DNA from 2 places in the Pseudarthrobacter sp. HLT1-7 genome. Region 1 is predicted to be linked to the other one. Evidence: riboswitches for the same ligand, from Rfam matches in the RefSeq annotation. Region 1 holds a riboswitch; the other holds the start of a gene.
What was found. A riboswitch is a leader RNA that binds a small molecule or an ion and turns the genes downstream of it on or off. The one in region 1 is predicted to bind cyclic di-AMP.
Positions count from the first base shown of each region.

Region 2: linked by a shared signal. The riboswitch ahead of AC50X6_RS16235 (NlpC/P60 family protein) and the one ahead of AC50X6_RS12020 (M23 family metallopeptidase) in region 1 are both predicted to bind cyclic di-AMP.

Region 1 is NZ_JBWZCH010000011.1:74,581-82,024, forward strand. It holds gene mobA (molybdenum cofactor guanylyltransferase) at 1-700, opposite strand, end outside; gene AC50X6_RS12010 (HNH endonuclease) at 758-1,258, opposite strand; gene AC50X6_RS12015 (NlpC/P60 family protein) at 1,484-2,287, opposite strand; cyclic di-AMP (ydaO/yuaA leader) riboswitch at 2,597-2,755, opposite strand; gene AC50X6_RS12020 (M23 family metallopeptidase) at 2,905-3,741, opposite strand; cyclic di-AMP (ydaO/yuaA leader) riboswitch at 3,747-3,958, opposite strand; gene AC50X6_RS12025 (iron-dependent transcriptional repressor DtxR) at 4,110-4,805, opposite strand; gene serC (phosphoserine transaminase) at 5,102-6,229, shown strand; gene AC50X6_RS12035 (MFS transporter) at 6,319-7,444, opposite strand, start outside.
Region 2 is NZ_JBWZCH010000019.1:77,374-84,817, forward strand. It holds gene AC50X6_RS16210 (DUF5129 domain-containing protein) at 24-1,481, shown strand; gene AC50X6_RS16215 (DUF1918 domain-containing protein) at 1,515-1,706, opposite strand; gene AC50X6_RS16220 (serine hydrolase) at 1,762-2,721, opposite strand; gene AC50X6_RS16225 (helix-turn-helix transcriptional regulator) at 3,048-3,245, opposite strand; gene AC50X6_RS16230 (dihydrofolate reductase family protein) at 3,469-4,026, shown strand; gene AC50X6_RS16235 (NlpC/P60 family protein) at 4,149-4,946, opposite strand; cyclic di-AMP (ydaO/yuaA leader) riboswitch at 4,951-5,149, opposite strand; gene AC50X6_RS16240 (hypothetical protein) at 5,316-5,585, shown strand; gene AC50X6_RS16245 (hypothetical protein) at 5,680-5,907, shown strand; gene AC50X6_RS16250 (hypothetical protein) at 5,917-6,063, shown strand; gene AC50X6_RS16255 (hypothetical protein) at 6,249-6,860, shown strand; gene AC50X6_RS16260 (DNA alkylation repair protein) at 6,981-7,444, opposite strand, start outside.

The sequences.
Region 1 (7,444 bases):
TTGCCTCCAAGGTCGGGGTCAGCTGCGGAGTTCCGGACCGGTTGCCCGGCTGGCGGCCGTGGATCAGTCCGGATACCCCAAGTGCGGAGGCATCGTCCCACGTGTCCACGTCGTCCGTGGCCCCGGAGGGGACAGTCACTTCCCGCACCTCAAGACTAGCAAGAAGGCCCGATACCGAAGCGTTCGTGAGCGTGCCACGGCGTCCAGCTTCATCGACGCTTCTTTGTAGTGCAGTTGTGCCATATAGGCCGACGAGGGGTTGTCTCCGCCCGTCAGCAACCGCCATATAGCCGTCCCCATGTGGCCCAGCCTCCGGCAAGGGCCGGCCGGAGCGGCTGCTGGTTCCGGCGGCCTCGAGGAGCACTCGCAGGGCGGCATCCACCCGCGGCATGTCGCAGGCCAGGACGAGGGTCAGCGGCGGGGCAACGCCCTCGGCCCCCGCACGGTGGCGTTGGAGCGCGGAGAGCCCGGCCGCAATGGCGGCAGCAGGACCAGCGAACGGCGGATCCTCGCGGCAGTTCAGCACGCCGCGGGGAAGCGTTCCAGGGTCCGGACCGACAACGACGACCGTTACGGCGCCGCGCGCGGCCTGTAGGGCACGCTCCAGGAGGGTAGCGCCGTCATACACCAGGCCGGCCTTGGCCACGCCGCCCAGGCGGGAGGACCGCCCGCCGGAGAGAATTACAGCATCAAATTCCACCGGTCAAGCCTAGCGCGGGATGCGCGGGTCAGGGTGTGCCGTGCGCGGCGGACCCGGTCAGGAAGCAGATTCCGGCAACAGGAACGGGTCCCAGGCCGGCGTCGGCTTTTCCAGTTCCTTGATCTGCCAGATCGCGCCCTTCGGCGGCCCCGGGACGAAGCTGAGTTTCCAGCCCATCTCGGCGGGTGTCTGGTTACCCTTGGCGTTGTTGCACCGCAGGCAGGCGGCGACGAGGTTTTCCCACGAGTCCGCCCCACCCCTGGACTTGGGGTGGACATGGTCAATGGTGTGGGCTGCTTTGCCGCAATAGGCGCAGCGCTGAAAATCCCGGCGGAGCACGCCGCGGCGGCTGACCGCCGTCCTGGTGTTGTACCGGGGCCTGATGTAGCGATTCAGCAGAATCACCGACGGCCGGCCTAGGATGTCGGTTGGCCCGACGACGGGATCGTCGCCTTCGGCCACGACACTGGCCTTTCCAGTCAGCACAAGAACCAGCGCCCGGCGGAAGGTGACTACCGCCAGCGGTTCATATCCAGCATTCAGAACGAGAGTGCGCATCCGCATACCTCTTAACGGCCGCACCCGCCAGGGGCACAAGGGCCGGCTGCCCTGTGCATGGTCGGGCTATGGATCGACACCACAAGAGTAAACACGCGAGTGCCGGATCACCGAATTTCCATAGCCGGTACATACCCGTGTCGGCTGAAATTCATGCTGGGCGTACACGCAAAGGACCCCTGCCGGGAGGGCAGGGGTCCTTCGGTGTCGCTGCGAGCAGTTGTCTTAGCCGCCGACGCGGATGAAGACCGGGCCCGAGCCGACGTTGACGCTTTGCAGAGAGGTGGTTCCACCATTCCAGCCGCCGTGGACAGCCTTGCCGCCGCCGACGTAGACAGCGATGTGCGCCACACCCGCGCCGCCGTTCTGGTAGTAGGCGAGATCGCCCGGCTGTGCCTCGGCGGCGCTCACCGTGCGGCCGAGGGACAAGTACCCTGCCGGCCAGCCGTGGTAGTTGATGCCGGCGGCAGCAAGTGAGTTCGTGACCAGCTTGGTGCAGTCCTGCGCAACGCCAAGCTGTGCGTAGGCAGCGGACGCGATGGTGGAACCCATGCCGCTGGCAACGGCGGCCGCAGCCGGCTTGGCAGCAACCGGTGCCGCAACAGCGGCGGTGGCACCGACCGTGGTACCGGCGGTCTTGGCCGCGGCGGTGTTGGTGCTGGCGGCCCTGGTGGCGGTCGCAGCTTCCTGGACCTTGACGACGGGCTTCGGGGCCTCGATGACAGGCGCGGGGGTAGTAGTGACAGCCGGCTTCTCGTAGGAGATCGCGATCGACGAAGCAGCCGAGATAGCTGCCGGAGCTGCCGACTGGACTTCGAGCGTGGAAGCGGAGGTGGATTCGCGCTGAACGTTGGCCTCAGCAGCGTTGGCTGCGATACCGCTGGTCAGAACCAAACCGGAAGCGGCAGCGATAACTGCAGCCTGGCGGCCCATACCGCCGGCGTTGTCGCCGACAGCCTTGGCAATGACAGCCAGCGAGTTGGTCTTGGTGACCTCGCCGCGGTGCCGTGCGATTGCACGAGTAGTCATTAATTTCTCTCTTTCGTGATCCTTGGAATGCGCTTTTCAGGCGCAATCTGAGGACGCTCCGGCATCTTGGGGGTACGCCGGATCGCCCCGAATGGGTTACTTAGCGAAGGGTGTACTGCGAAGACGCGCCAAAAACGGCCACTGAGTGCAGGGGCGTAGATTGCGGCCCGGACTCAGCGGAGGTTGAGCCGGCGGTGCGGAATCCGTTCCGGGCGCCGGCAAGGGCAGCACGATAGTTGGATTCCGGCGGGCTCATAAGAGCCGCACCAGCGCTGTGAAGCGCAGCTTTGTGGCGTGAAGACACGAAAAGAAGCCTCTCCCAATGCCTGCGAGGTGAGCTGTCGGATTCGGATGGGAGTCACCCGGCCGCGCTGCTTCCTGGGAAGCTTTGCGACTTAACCCCAAGGTCTTCTTTCGAAGACCAAAATTGGTTCCCCCGCCCCTGCCAGACGATGTCATGCGAACGGACCTTGAGCGGTGGCAGAGCTAGGCAATCCACTCAAGAGCGCCAACTTCGGAAAAGTTGGCGTACCTCATACGGTACAGCAATTGGGTTTCAATGTCACATTCAGATCACGGCGCGTCACAGGAATGCGAGAGTGACCCATCGGCTTGGCTTAGAGCCAGCCGGTGGGGTCGACAACTTCTCCGTTAACCATGACCTCGAAGTGGAGGTGGCAGCCGGTGGAGGCCCCGGTGGTCCCGGCCATCGCCACGGAATCGCCGCGGGAGACCTGCTGCCCGACGCGGACGCTCGAGGAGCTGAGGTGGTTGTAGGTGGTCTCCAGTCCGTTGCCGTGGTCGATCACCACGCGGTTGCCGCCACCGTAAGGGTGCCATCCGGCAAACGTCACGGTGCCACTTGCGGCGGCGTTGACTGCTGTTCCGCACTGGGCCGCGAAGTCCTGACCGCGGTGGAACTCGCCGGAACCGCCGGTAATGGGGCTGACACGCAGCCCGAAGGGCGACACGGAATCCATCCGCACCAGCGGTGCACCAAGGCTTCCCGACGACGCAGCACGCGTGATGGCGCCTGCGGCCTGGGCGCTCAGTAACTGCTTGAGCTTCCCGTCCGGATCGCCCTGCGTGGTGACGGCACTGCGGTTAAAGTCGATCTTGGCGGCGGCAGGGGCAGTGACATCCGGCTGTGCCGCGGCGGAGGCCTCGGCAGAGGCTGAACTGACGGGCGGGCCGGCGTTGGTGACCGCGACCGGACCGGTCGCGGGGACCGTAACCGTCAGGACCAGACCTGTGGCGGCCAAGGCAATACCGGCCTTCTGCCCGACGCCGCTGGCGGAGGCGAAGTCGGTGACCTGCCGGAACGGGCTGCGCCGGCCCCGGCGTTCATCGCGGTGCGCGTCGCGCGGACGGTCGGCCAATGCGGCGACGGCCGGACGTGGCTCCGGAGCGGGACCGGCCGCACGACGGCGGCCCCTGACGGTCTGGGTGGTCAAAAAGTTGTTCCTCTCTGGAGAGCCTGCGGAGTTAGCTGTCGGATTCGGGTCAGAGATCTAAGACCCGGTCCGCCGTAAGCAAGCATCCAGACACAAAGAGGTCCAATAAAGTCCCTCACTGGAGTGTGCTTGCCGCTGGCGGACTTCACCCCAAGGCTGTGTTGAAACAGCCGGAAGTGGTTCCCCCGCCCCTGCCAGAAGGTGACTCTGTTACTGATCCGCTGGCAGAGCTCGGCTTCGAATCAGATAACGCTTTGGTATCGGTACTGGTCATCAACTATAGGCGATTAAGCCGCCCAGTGATAAATCCGTTATCGGCGGTTGTGCATAACTCGTGAGTCATCCCACGCGTTGTGACCCACGAGGTGTCAGCCGACGGTAACAAAAACGTGGGCAGCGACCTCGGGCGGCAACTCAAGGGCGCCTTCGATCTCCGGCACCCGGACCGAGATGTATTCCCCGACGCGTTCCAGCGAAACCCGGGCACCGGGACGGATCCCTCCCTCGTCGAGCTGGACCAGCAGTTCCGGCTCCACCTGGATGGGCTCGGCAAGCCGGTTGACCGTAATCCGGGAACCGGCCCCGTATCCGGCCATAGCCTCGAGCAGGTTCACGACGCCGTCCGCGTGCGGCAGGGACGGCGGACCCCCGAGTTCAGCGAGGCCAGGAATCGGGTTGCCGTAAGGGGAAACGGTCGGGTGGTTGAGCAGTTCAAAGATCCGCCGCTCCACTCGCTCGCTCATCACATGTTCCCAGCGGCAGGCTTCCTCGTGGACGTAGGCCCAGTCGAGGCCTATCACGTCCGCCAGCAGGCGCTCGGCGAGACGGTGCTTGCGCATAACGCCAATGGCGCGTTTCCGTCCGGTTTCGGTCAGCTCGAGGTGCCGGTCGCCGGAGACAACTACCAGCCCATCGCGTTCCATCCGTCCGATGGTCTGGGAAACTGTGGGGCCGGAGTGGCGGAGTCGCTCCGCGATGCGGGCGCGGAGGGCGATGATGTTTTCCTCTTCAAGCTCCAGAATGGTCCGAAGATACATCTCCGTGGTATCGATCAGATCCGTCATTCAGCTCAGCTCCTCGAGCGCCGTCCTTGCGTCATTTCCCGCCGTACCGCGTGCGGGATGAGCCCTGGCGAGCTCGGCCGCACGCTCGCAGGTCAGCCTAGCCTATTTTGAGTTTGTCCGGATAATCTCCCGGCGGCCGGTGACACTCCCGGAACGGTTCGATGACCGGACTATGACGGACTCCTTTCCCGCCAGCCCGGCGCAGTCAGGCAGAATGAAAAGTAGGCTCCCTCGCACCCAGCACGCCGGGCCACCTCCGGAGCCACACTTTGTAGCAGTCGAAAATTGGAGCCACTGTGAGCGACACCAGCATCACCATCCCCGCAAACCTCCTTCCCCAGGACGGCCGGTTCGGCGCCGGACCGTCAAAGGTCCGACCGGAACAGATGGAAGCCCTCGCCTCATCGGCGATGCTGCTGGGTACATCCCACCGCCAGGCACCGGTCAAGAACCTCGTAGGCTCGGTCCGTCACGGTCTCAGCCGGTTCTTCCGTGCCCCCGAAGGCTATGAGGTGGTCCTCGGCGTCGGCGGTTCCACGGCGTTCTGGGACATTGCCAGCTTCGGCCTTGTGGAGAATAAGGCACAGCACCTGTCTTTCGGCGAGTTCGGCTCAAAGTTCGCTGCTGCCACGAACAAGGCTCCGTTCCTCGCTGAATCCTCCATTATCAAGTCCGAGCCCGGTACTCGTCCGGAGGCCACGGCGGAGGCCGGGGTTGACGTGTACGCGTGGCCGCAGAACGAGACCTCCACCGGCGTTGCCGCCCCGGTCCAGCGCGTGGCCGGTTCCGATGAGGGTTCCCTCGTGCTGGTCGATGCCACGTCCGCGGCCGGCGGCCTGGCTGTGGATGTAGCCGAGGCTGATGTTTACTACTTCGCTCCGCAGAAGAACTTCGCGTCCGACGGCGGCCTGTGGCTTGGCCTGTTTTCCCCGGCGGCGCTGGAGCGTGCGGCCCGGGTCAAGACCAGCGGCCGCTGGATCCCGGACTTCCTGGATCTTCAGACGGCGATCGATAACTCACGGCTGAACCAGACGTACAACACTCCGGCGCTGGCCACCCTGGTCACTCTGGACGCCCAGGTGCAGTGGCTCAATGCCAGCGGAGGGCTCGACTTCGCCTCGGCCCGGACCGCGGATTCGGCCGGGCGGATCTACCGCTGGGCCGAGGCCTCCAGCTATGCCACACCGTTCGTGGCTAAGGCCGAGGACCGCTCCAACGTCATCGCCACGATCGACTTCGACGACTCGATCGACGCCGCGGCAATCGCCAGGGTGCTCCGCTCCAACGGCATCGTGGACACCGAGCCGTACCGCAAGCTGGGCCGCAACCAGCTGCGTATTGCCACGTTCGTGGCAATCGAGCCGGACGATGTGTCGGCGCTGCTCGAATGCATCGACCACGTCGTGGGGGAGCTCAAGAAGTAGTCCGCCTGCGTGGCCGGCCGCCGAAAGTAAAATGCAGGCTGCTGACCGCCGGCTGCCTCAGCGATTGGCTGCCTCAGCGATTGGCGGCGTCAGCGATCGACGGCGTCGTCCGGGTTTGCTGCTTGGCCGGCGCCGTCCACGTTGCCGCCGGCACCGTCAGCACCGCCGGCACCGCCGGCACCGCGGCCGGATTCGACATGGAAGTATCGTAGCCCTCGGGCCCTGCGGTCGAAACGGATCCGCAGGCGCTTGGCCCGGATGATCCATAGCAGCCCAATCAGCGCGGCGATCAGGCCCGAGGCGGCCGCGACACTCATGGACCAGCGGGGGCCGGCGACGTTCGCGACCCAGCCCACCAGCGGCGCCCCGATCGGTGTGCCGCCCATGAAGATCGCCATGTAGAGCGCCATCACCCGGCCGCGCATCACCGGGTCCGTGGTCGTCTGGACGTAGCTGTTTGCGCTTGTCATCATGGTGATCGCGAAAAGGCCCACGGGGACCAGCGCGGCGCCGAACCAGAAGTAGTCCGGTGCCAGGGCCGCGATGCCCGCGGTCACACCGAAGGCCCCGGCGGCCCCGAAAATGAGCCTCAGCCGGGGCTTCTGCCGGCCGGCCGCCAGCAGCGCGCCGGTCACGGAGCCGATGGCCATGATCGAGTTCATCAGCCCGAAGGCGCCGGCGTCGAGGCCGAATTCCGTACCGACCATGGCCGCGATGAACAGCACGAAGTTCAGCCCCAGGGTTCCCACGATAAAGATCGCCACGAGAACCACCACAATGTCCGGCCGGTACCGTACATAGCGAAGCCCTTCCCGGATCCGGCCCTTGCCCGCGGCCGCCTTCGGAAGCTGGCGGAGCGAGGCCGCTGGAATCTTCCACAGGCTCAGCAGCAGCGCCACGAAGGTGAGGGTGTTGATCAGAAAAACCCAGCCGGGGCCGACAGCCACCGTCAGGATGCCGGCCACGGCGGGGCCGATCATCCTGGCCACGTTGAAGGACGCGCTGTTGAGGGCCACCGCGTTGGGCAGGTAGTCGTCGCGGACCAGCTCGGAGACGAAGGTCTGGCGCACCGGGGCATCGAGGGCGGACACGACGCCGAGCAGCAGGGCAAAGCCGTAGACGTGCCAGAGCTGCGCGGCGCCGATGACCACCAGGATGCCCAGGCCCGCGCTGAGCAGCGCCATCACGGACTGCGTTGCGACCAGCAGCCGTTTG
Region 2 (7,444 bases), on a different contig from region 1:
GAAGCAGGCACTACGCTCGACAAATGACTATTGTGCGGAAAGCTCTCGGCGTCGTACTCCTGGTATTCATCGGGCTGGCGGGCGCGGTACCGGCGGCGATGGCTGACCGGCCGGTCGACGTCGTCGTGGAGGACCGGGCCGGTGTGCTGGACCGCAACACCCTTCTGCCGGCGGTGCAGTCCATCGAGTTTTACCAGCCCACCAGGGTGGCCGTGTATACGTACAACGGAACCGCTGGGGACAACCTCAACGAGGAAGTCCTGCGCTTTGCCCGCGCCGAGCATCCCGATTGGATCAGCGCCGACGGGCAGAAATGGGCCGACGGGCTGTTCATCTTCGCCCTCGATCCGGCAGGCCGGCAGGTCGGAACCTACATGGGGGAAGACCGCAAAGTCTCCCTCGACCAGCGCGATGACATCCAGAACGCGGCCAAAGAACTCCTGCGCGACGCCCAGTGGACGGACGGCACCGTCGCCGGCATCCAGCGCGGCGCGGAACTGATCAACCAGCCCTGGTACCGGTCTGCCGCCTTCCTCATCACGGCCTGGACAACGGCGGCCGCGGCCGTCGCCGGGGCCGCAGCCTGGCTGATCGTCCGTTGGCGGACCCGTGCGGACAGCCGCAGGGAACTGGCCCGCGGGGATGCCAGCTATGCAAGCGTCAGCATGGACCTGCAGGTCACCGAGCTCAATGCAAGCACCATCCCGGAGGCCTCACGCTATGGCAGCACGGTCCTGGAGAAGCACCGCACCTTTATGGCGAAGTACAACACCGCCACCGGGCTCTCCAACCAGGTGCACGCCCTAGCCGCCAGGGACCTGAGCCGGCGGCCGAACCTCAAAACTGTCAGGCAGTTCGCCGATGCCGCCGAGGAACTCGACGTCCTGGACGACGTCATCGCGGACACCAACGCCCTGCTCAACCGGGGGAACTCGTGGGCTCCGGCCTGGGACCGGCAGCTCGCGCCCTTCCGCAACGATCTCGCCGCCCTCGAACAGCTGCTCAGCAAGCGCCACACCGAAGGCGGTTCTGCGACGGCGGCCGCCCTGCGGTCTTTCCGGGATCAGAGCCACCGGGACCTCGAACGCTGCACATCCGAGTTGTCGGACGGAACAATCACCCCCGAAACGGCCCTTGACCGGCTGCGGGACGCGCGCACCCACCTATCCGAACTATTGAAGAACCATGCCGACACCGTCATCGCCGGTTTCACAAAAAACGACAAGGAAGCCGGGCTGATGCGCAAGGAGATGGAGAGCGCCCAGACCGGAACCCAGAAGAGGTATGGCCGCACGTACGAGCCCAGCATCCTGGGTACGGTCTACCCGGCCTACTACTTCTTCTCGGTTTCCACGTTCAATTCCGGCTTTAGCACAGGGATGAGCAACGTCAGCAGCGCCCGTGGCGGGGGCGGCAGCACCACCGGGTACGGGAGCAGCGGCGGAAGCTTCTCCGGCTCCGGCAGTTCGTCCAGCTTCTAGGACCGGGATTCCGGGCCGGAGGCAGAGGCTGTGTCAGGTTGCCCCGTGGCGCTCGACGATGAAGTCGCCGCCGGGAAACATGATCGTCTCATGGCCGTCGTCGAACCTCACATGGTACGGCGGCGCGCCGTCGGATCCCTTGACCTCCAGGATTTCACCGTGCCGGTCCGAGGATTCGACCGTCGTACCCCGGATGACAATGCGGTCTCCTTGTGCTGCTTTCATGGCATTCACCTCCCTTCTCCAGCGTACGGTTCTCCGCCCCTCGCGGGAACTTCCGTCAGAAAAGTCTGGCCGCGATGGTCTTGGCCAGTTGGCGGATGACCCGGGCTTGGGCCGCCAACTCGGGCGTGTCCCGGCCCAGCGTGTAGACGACGAAGACGTAGGCCCGCTCCCCCCGCACCAGGATGCTCGCGTCATGCAGGTTACCGAAGAGCAGGCCGTACTTGTGGAAGACGCTGATGCCCGCGGGGACGGCGGCCGGGATCAGCGATTCGTAGTTGGTGTGCTGCAGAAAGGACAGCAGCTGCCCCGTGTTCGCCGCGTCGAGCAGCTGGCCGGTGTACAGCAGGTACAGCGTCCTCGCCGTCTCGGCGGGCGTCAGGGTGTTCAGTGTGCGGTCATACGTGATCCCGATTGACGCTGCGTACTCGGTCAACTCCCGGGGCCCGACGGCGGCCATGATCAGCGCCCACGATTCGTTGTTGCTTTGCTGGAGCATCTGCCGGATCTGGGCGCCGGCCGTGGATACCCCCATCCGCGCCCCCAGGGAAGCCCTGCCGGATTCCACCAGATGGAAGTAGGCCGAGGCGGCCAGAATCTTGGCCGTGCTGGCAGCGACGAATTTGGCCCGCACCCCGTATTCGTGCACCACACCGTCGGTCACGTCGATCAGGGCAACGCCCACCTGGTAACGGCTGTTCGCTGCGATGACGGCATTGATCTGGGCGTCAAGTTTCCGGCTGATAGGCGGCGCCCCGGCCGGCACGACGGCGGGCGGCAGCGGCGTCGCTGCTGCTGCTGCCGGGGCGACGGCGGGCGGCAGCGGCGTCGCTGCTGCTGCTGCCGGATCGACGGCGGGCGGCAGCCCGGACGCCGAGGAGGCGGCGAGTTCCCCGCCGTCGGCTTCCGGGGAAGTGCGAGGGGCGGACGCGGACGCCCCGGCCGGCGCAACAGCGTCGGCGGGCACCCTGGCGTGGAACGCTGCGGAGAAGGAGGTCGCCAGGAACAGGGCCAGCACGGCGGCGGCCGCCGGCAGACGATGCCGGCGGCTCCCACCCGATGGTCCAGGCAGGGGCCAACCGGACCGTCGGGTGGCAACAGACGTGTGGCGGCCGCTGCGGTAGTGCCGGCCGGGGCCCTGATTTTGCACCGGCTCTCACCCCCGGTCCAGCGAGGGGCTGGGGCCGGCCGTCGCCTCGTACACGTTCGCAGGCATGCTGATCCTCCGGGAGCTAGAACCGCGGTAGAGGCTTCAAAGTTTCTGCATTCTGCTCCGCCGGGGGCCTGAGCGCAAGAGTTTTCGCTTTGGAAGACCTTGGGCCAGGTGCCTTGCAGCGGTGTTCATCAGCGCGCCACAAGCTGCAGGCCCAGGACGTTGGCCACGGCTATCACTGCCCGCACGGAGGGATTGCCGGTGGCGGTCTCTATCGCCCGGATTGTTCGCACCGAGGTGCCGGCCAGCTGCGCCAGCTCCGCCTGCGTGATCCCGGTGGCCCTCCGGACGCTGCGGATTTTCGCTGCAATCGACGCCACGTCACGCATGGTTGCTCCTCCGTGAGGACACTGCCGGTGGCGGCAGTGCTGTTCCTTCAGCCCAGTTCCTTTAGCGTGGCCCAGTTCCTCCATCGTGGCCCAGACACCACTATCCGGCAAGATCCAGCCGCCCGGCGTCGGACGCCTGGCCTGTTCACGTGCAGTCCTGCCGCTCCGCCGGGCGGAGCGTACGCTGGTGCGGTAGCCCTCAGCCCACTGAAGGAGCCCCGCGATGCGCAAAGTCATCCTCATGACGCAGATGTCCCTGGACGGGTACATCGAGGGTCCGGGCCGGGACCTCAGCTGGCACATGGTCGACGACGAACTGCACCGGCACTTCAATGATGAGCTCCGGACCATGGGAGCGTTCCTCGACGGCCGCGTCACCTATGAATTGATGGCGGAATTCTGGCCGACGGCGGACGCGGACCCGTTGAGCACGCCGCCCATGGTCGAGTTCTCCCGGATCTGGCGGGACATGCCCAAGATCGTCTACTCCAGGACCCTGGCGACGGCCGGCTGGAATACCGCAGTGGTGCGGGACGTCGTCGTCGAGGAGGTCGCGAAGCTAAAGGAAGAACCCGGCGGGGACCTCGCGCTCGGCGGCGCCGATCTTGCGGCGTCCTTCCGGCGGCTCGGCCTGATCGATGAATTCCGGATCTACGTCCACCCGGTCCTGATCGGACGGGGCAAACCGCTCTTCCAGGAGACGGATGCGGTGACGAAGCTCCGCCTGCTGGAGACGCGCATGTTCGGCAACGGCGTCGTGCTGCTTCGGTACCAAGGCTGACCGGCTGGCCCGGGCGTGTGAAAGGCCGGTTGATCAGCTGCCCCAAGGCAACCGGTCAACCGGCCTTCTACGTTTTTCCCGCCAGTACTGCGGTTGGTGTTACTTAATTGCCGGAGGTTTTACTAAACGCCGGCACGCACGAACGTCACGGGGCCGGTGGCGGTGAGCCAGGACAGCGGGTGAACCACAGTCTGGTTCGCGCCGTTCATCCCGCTGCTGAGAACCTGGCCGTTGCCGACGTAGATTCCGATATGACCCGGCTGAACCACCATGTCGCCCGGCTGGGGATCCCCCACCACTTTGCCGTAGTTCATGAACTGCATCGGACCGAGGTCGCCAACAGGGATTCCGGCTGCGCCAAGGGCCTTCTCGACCAAGGCGGTGCAATCCTGTGTCATGCCCAGTTGGCCGTAAGCGGCGGAGACCATGGTGGCATTGACGCCGCCGGCCGCCGGGGCAGCGGCGGGAGCGGCCGGCGCTGCCTGGACCTTCACCGCGGCCTTGGCTGCCGGGGCAGCGACGGGTGCCTTGGCCACCGGGGCCGCCACGGGTGCCTTGGCCACCGGGGCCGCCACGGGTGCCTTGGCCACCGGTACAGCTACCGGCTCGGGCTGTTCGATCACCGGGGCAGGGGCGGTCGCCACTGCCGGGCGTTCGAAGGTGATCTGCACTGTGGAATCCGCGAGTACGGGTGCGCCCACCTGGCCCTCGACGTCGACGGACGACGCCGGCGCGGAGTCGCGCTGGACGGGGGCCTCGGCGGCATTGGCGGCCATGGCACTGCTGAGCACCAGGCCGGAAGCCGCTGCAATCACTGCAGCCTGGCGGCCGAATGTACCTCCCTTGGAGGACAGGAATGCGGAACGGCGTTGGCTGCGAAGGTCAGCGCTTTTTGGCAAAAGAGTATTACTGGAAGTCATGTGCGTAGCCTCTCCCAATGCCTGCGAGGTGAGCTGTCGGATTCGGATGGGAGGCACCCGGCCGCACTCTGGCCCTGACATCGGACTGTGCGGCTTCACCCCAAGACCTGCGTAAAGCCAGGTCAAAAAATGGGTTCCCCGTCTCTGCCGGACGTTGCTGCGAGGTGTCCCCGTGGCCGCGGCAGAGTTAGGCAATCGGCTGGGGAGCGCCCGTTTCTAAGCAACAGGCACCCAATAACGGTAACGGCATGATCACGGAATGTCACATCGAGGTAACGGCGGGAGTAGTTTCGGGCAGCTCTTCGCCCCGCAGGACGCGGCCCCCGGCATAGAATGGTGCCATCAGCGGTCCCATCAGCGGAGGCCAAAATGAGCAGCCCCGACTTCGCCAGGCACTGTGTCGCCATCTGCCAGTTGAGCTATCAGCCGCAGAAGGACCTCAATGTCAATACCGAGCTGCTGATCCTGGAAAACGGGGAAGTCCACGCGTCCACCTGGGACGCAGAGCCCCGCGACGGCGGCTTTGACGTCTTCGTCCTGAATGACCGCGTTGACGCTGCCGGCTTTATGGTGGTCACCGATTGGGAGTTTCTGGATGGTAAGGCCTACGCCGTGGTGGAGCGCCGGGCTCCCGCATAGCACCGGCGTTCGTGGCGCAGCGGGATCCCTGTTGACTGCAGCTTCCGTCGGCTAGGGTTTGACCCCATAACCAATTCTCGGCTTGGGGGTACCAATGAAAGCCTGGCGTCTGATGATGTCGCTGCCGCAACCGGTGAAGGGGTTCCTGGTGGCCTACCTGATCGCCTTCGCTGTGGTCTTCGTCTCTGTGGCGGTCATGTCTTTAACCGGTCAGGGCACCGCAAACCCGGTCATGCAGTGGGGGGTGGGCGTGCTGGGCCTCACCGCGGTCACGCTGGGGCTGGTGCTGGCCTTCGATTTCCGCGGATCGGCTCGCGCCTAGGCCGCGATGATGAAGGACTACAAACCCATGGGGGTGGACTATTCCGCGTCGTTTTTCGCAACGCCGATAGCCATCCGGATCTTCGGCGCGCTGTTTGCTGCGATCGGAATCTCGTTCGCCGTGACGTCCGCGATCTTCGCCAAGTCCCTCTCGTGAGGCCGCCTGTCGGCCGGGGTGCGGGCGGCAGCCTCGACCACTGTGATGCGGCCGCCGGCCTGGCTGATTATGGAATGCGCGACGACGGCTGCCGGGGTGGACGCACCGCCCGGCTCCGTGCGGCCGCTTCCAGCCCGCCCAGCCTAGACTGGGGGCATCGGGTCCTTTGAACGAAAGCAGCATCCGTGATGATGCACCGCATGCTGGCCCTCGCCATCGCACTCCCGACGCTCCTTTTTGGGGTGGCCGCCTGCGTACCGCCGCCGGCACCGCCGGCCAGTGCGACGCCCGCCGGCACTCGCGCACCGGAAGCCGCCGCGGGCTTCGGCTTGGATAACGCGGGGGCCCGCGAGCGAATCGCCCGGTCCGGACTCGCCCTCCTGGCGGCCGAGGGCAACGTGGAGCATTTCCACGCCCACCTGGATCTGATCAAGGACGCGACGCCAGTGCCGGTGCCCGCGAACATCGGCATCTCACTGGGGCAGGATGGAAAACCGGACGGTATTTCCGCCCTGCACACGCACGATACAAGCGGTGTCATCCACATCGAATCGCCCACAGCAGGGCAGGTGTTCACCCTGGGGCAGCTCCTCACCGAATGGGGCGTGCTGAACGGGGCGGGCGCGCCAGGCACGGGCCAGGGACCGGCGGACGGCTGGACCGCCTACGTCAACGGGGCACGGTACGACGCCGGCATCCGTGACCTCCCGCTCAAGCACCACGATCAAATCGTGGTCAGCTTCGGTGCAACACCCGCCACCATCCCGTCCTCCTACGAGTTCTCACCCAACGAGTGACTTCGGGCCAGGGCGCGTTCCGGCCAGGGCGCATTCTCGTTGGTTCGTCGGGGGTCTGGGTCCAGGACCGTGATGCCCGGGCTCCGGGACTTCCTCGGCTCGCAGCTAGAGCGCATTAGGCTACCCGAATTCCAGCTCGGGCCGGTGCGTAGCGAGCACAGCACGGACGTGCACCGCCGCCTCGCCGGCGACCCAGCCGTCGGGGGCCTCCGCGCCGACCGTGGCCTCCGCGAGCACCATCCGGGCATGGCGGACAAACCTGTCCCAGTCCCCCGCGCCGGAGCGAAGTGCACGCAGGGGCGACAGCACAGCAGCCCGGCGGAGCCAGGGGTCGGGATCCTGCACCCAGCGGTCCAACACACTGTAGGCACGCACCCGGGCCGCCACGTCGAGCCCGGTGATCATGGGACCAACGACGTCCACCGCGAGCGGATCGACAAGCTCGCGCAGTGCTGCCGAACGGAAGAATCCCTCAACCCGGGTGAGATCCGTGTTGGTCAGGACATCGAGGTTGGACTGCAGCAGCACGATGGCCGCCAGTCGGCGTTCGAAGACGGGAACGTCCCACAGTTCGCTGCTGAGGG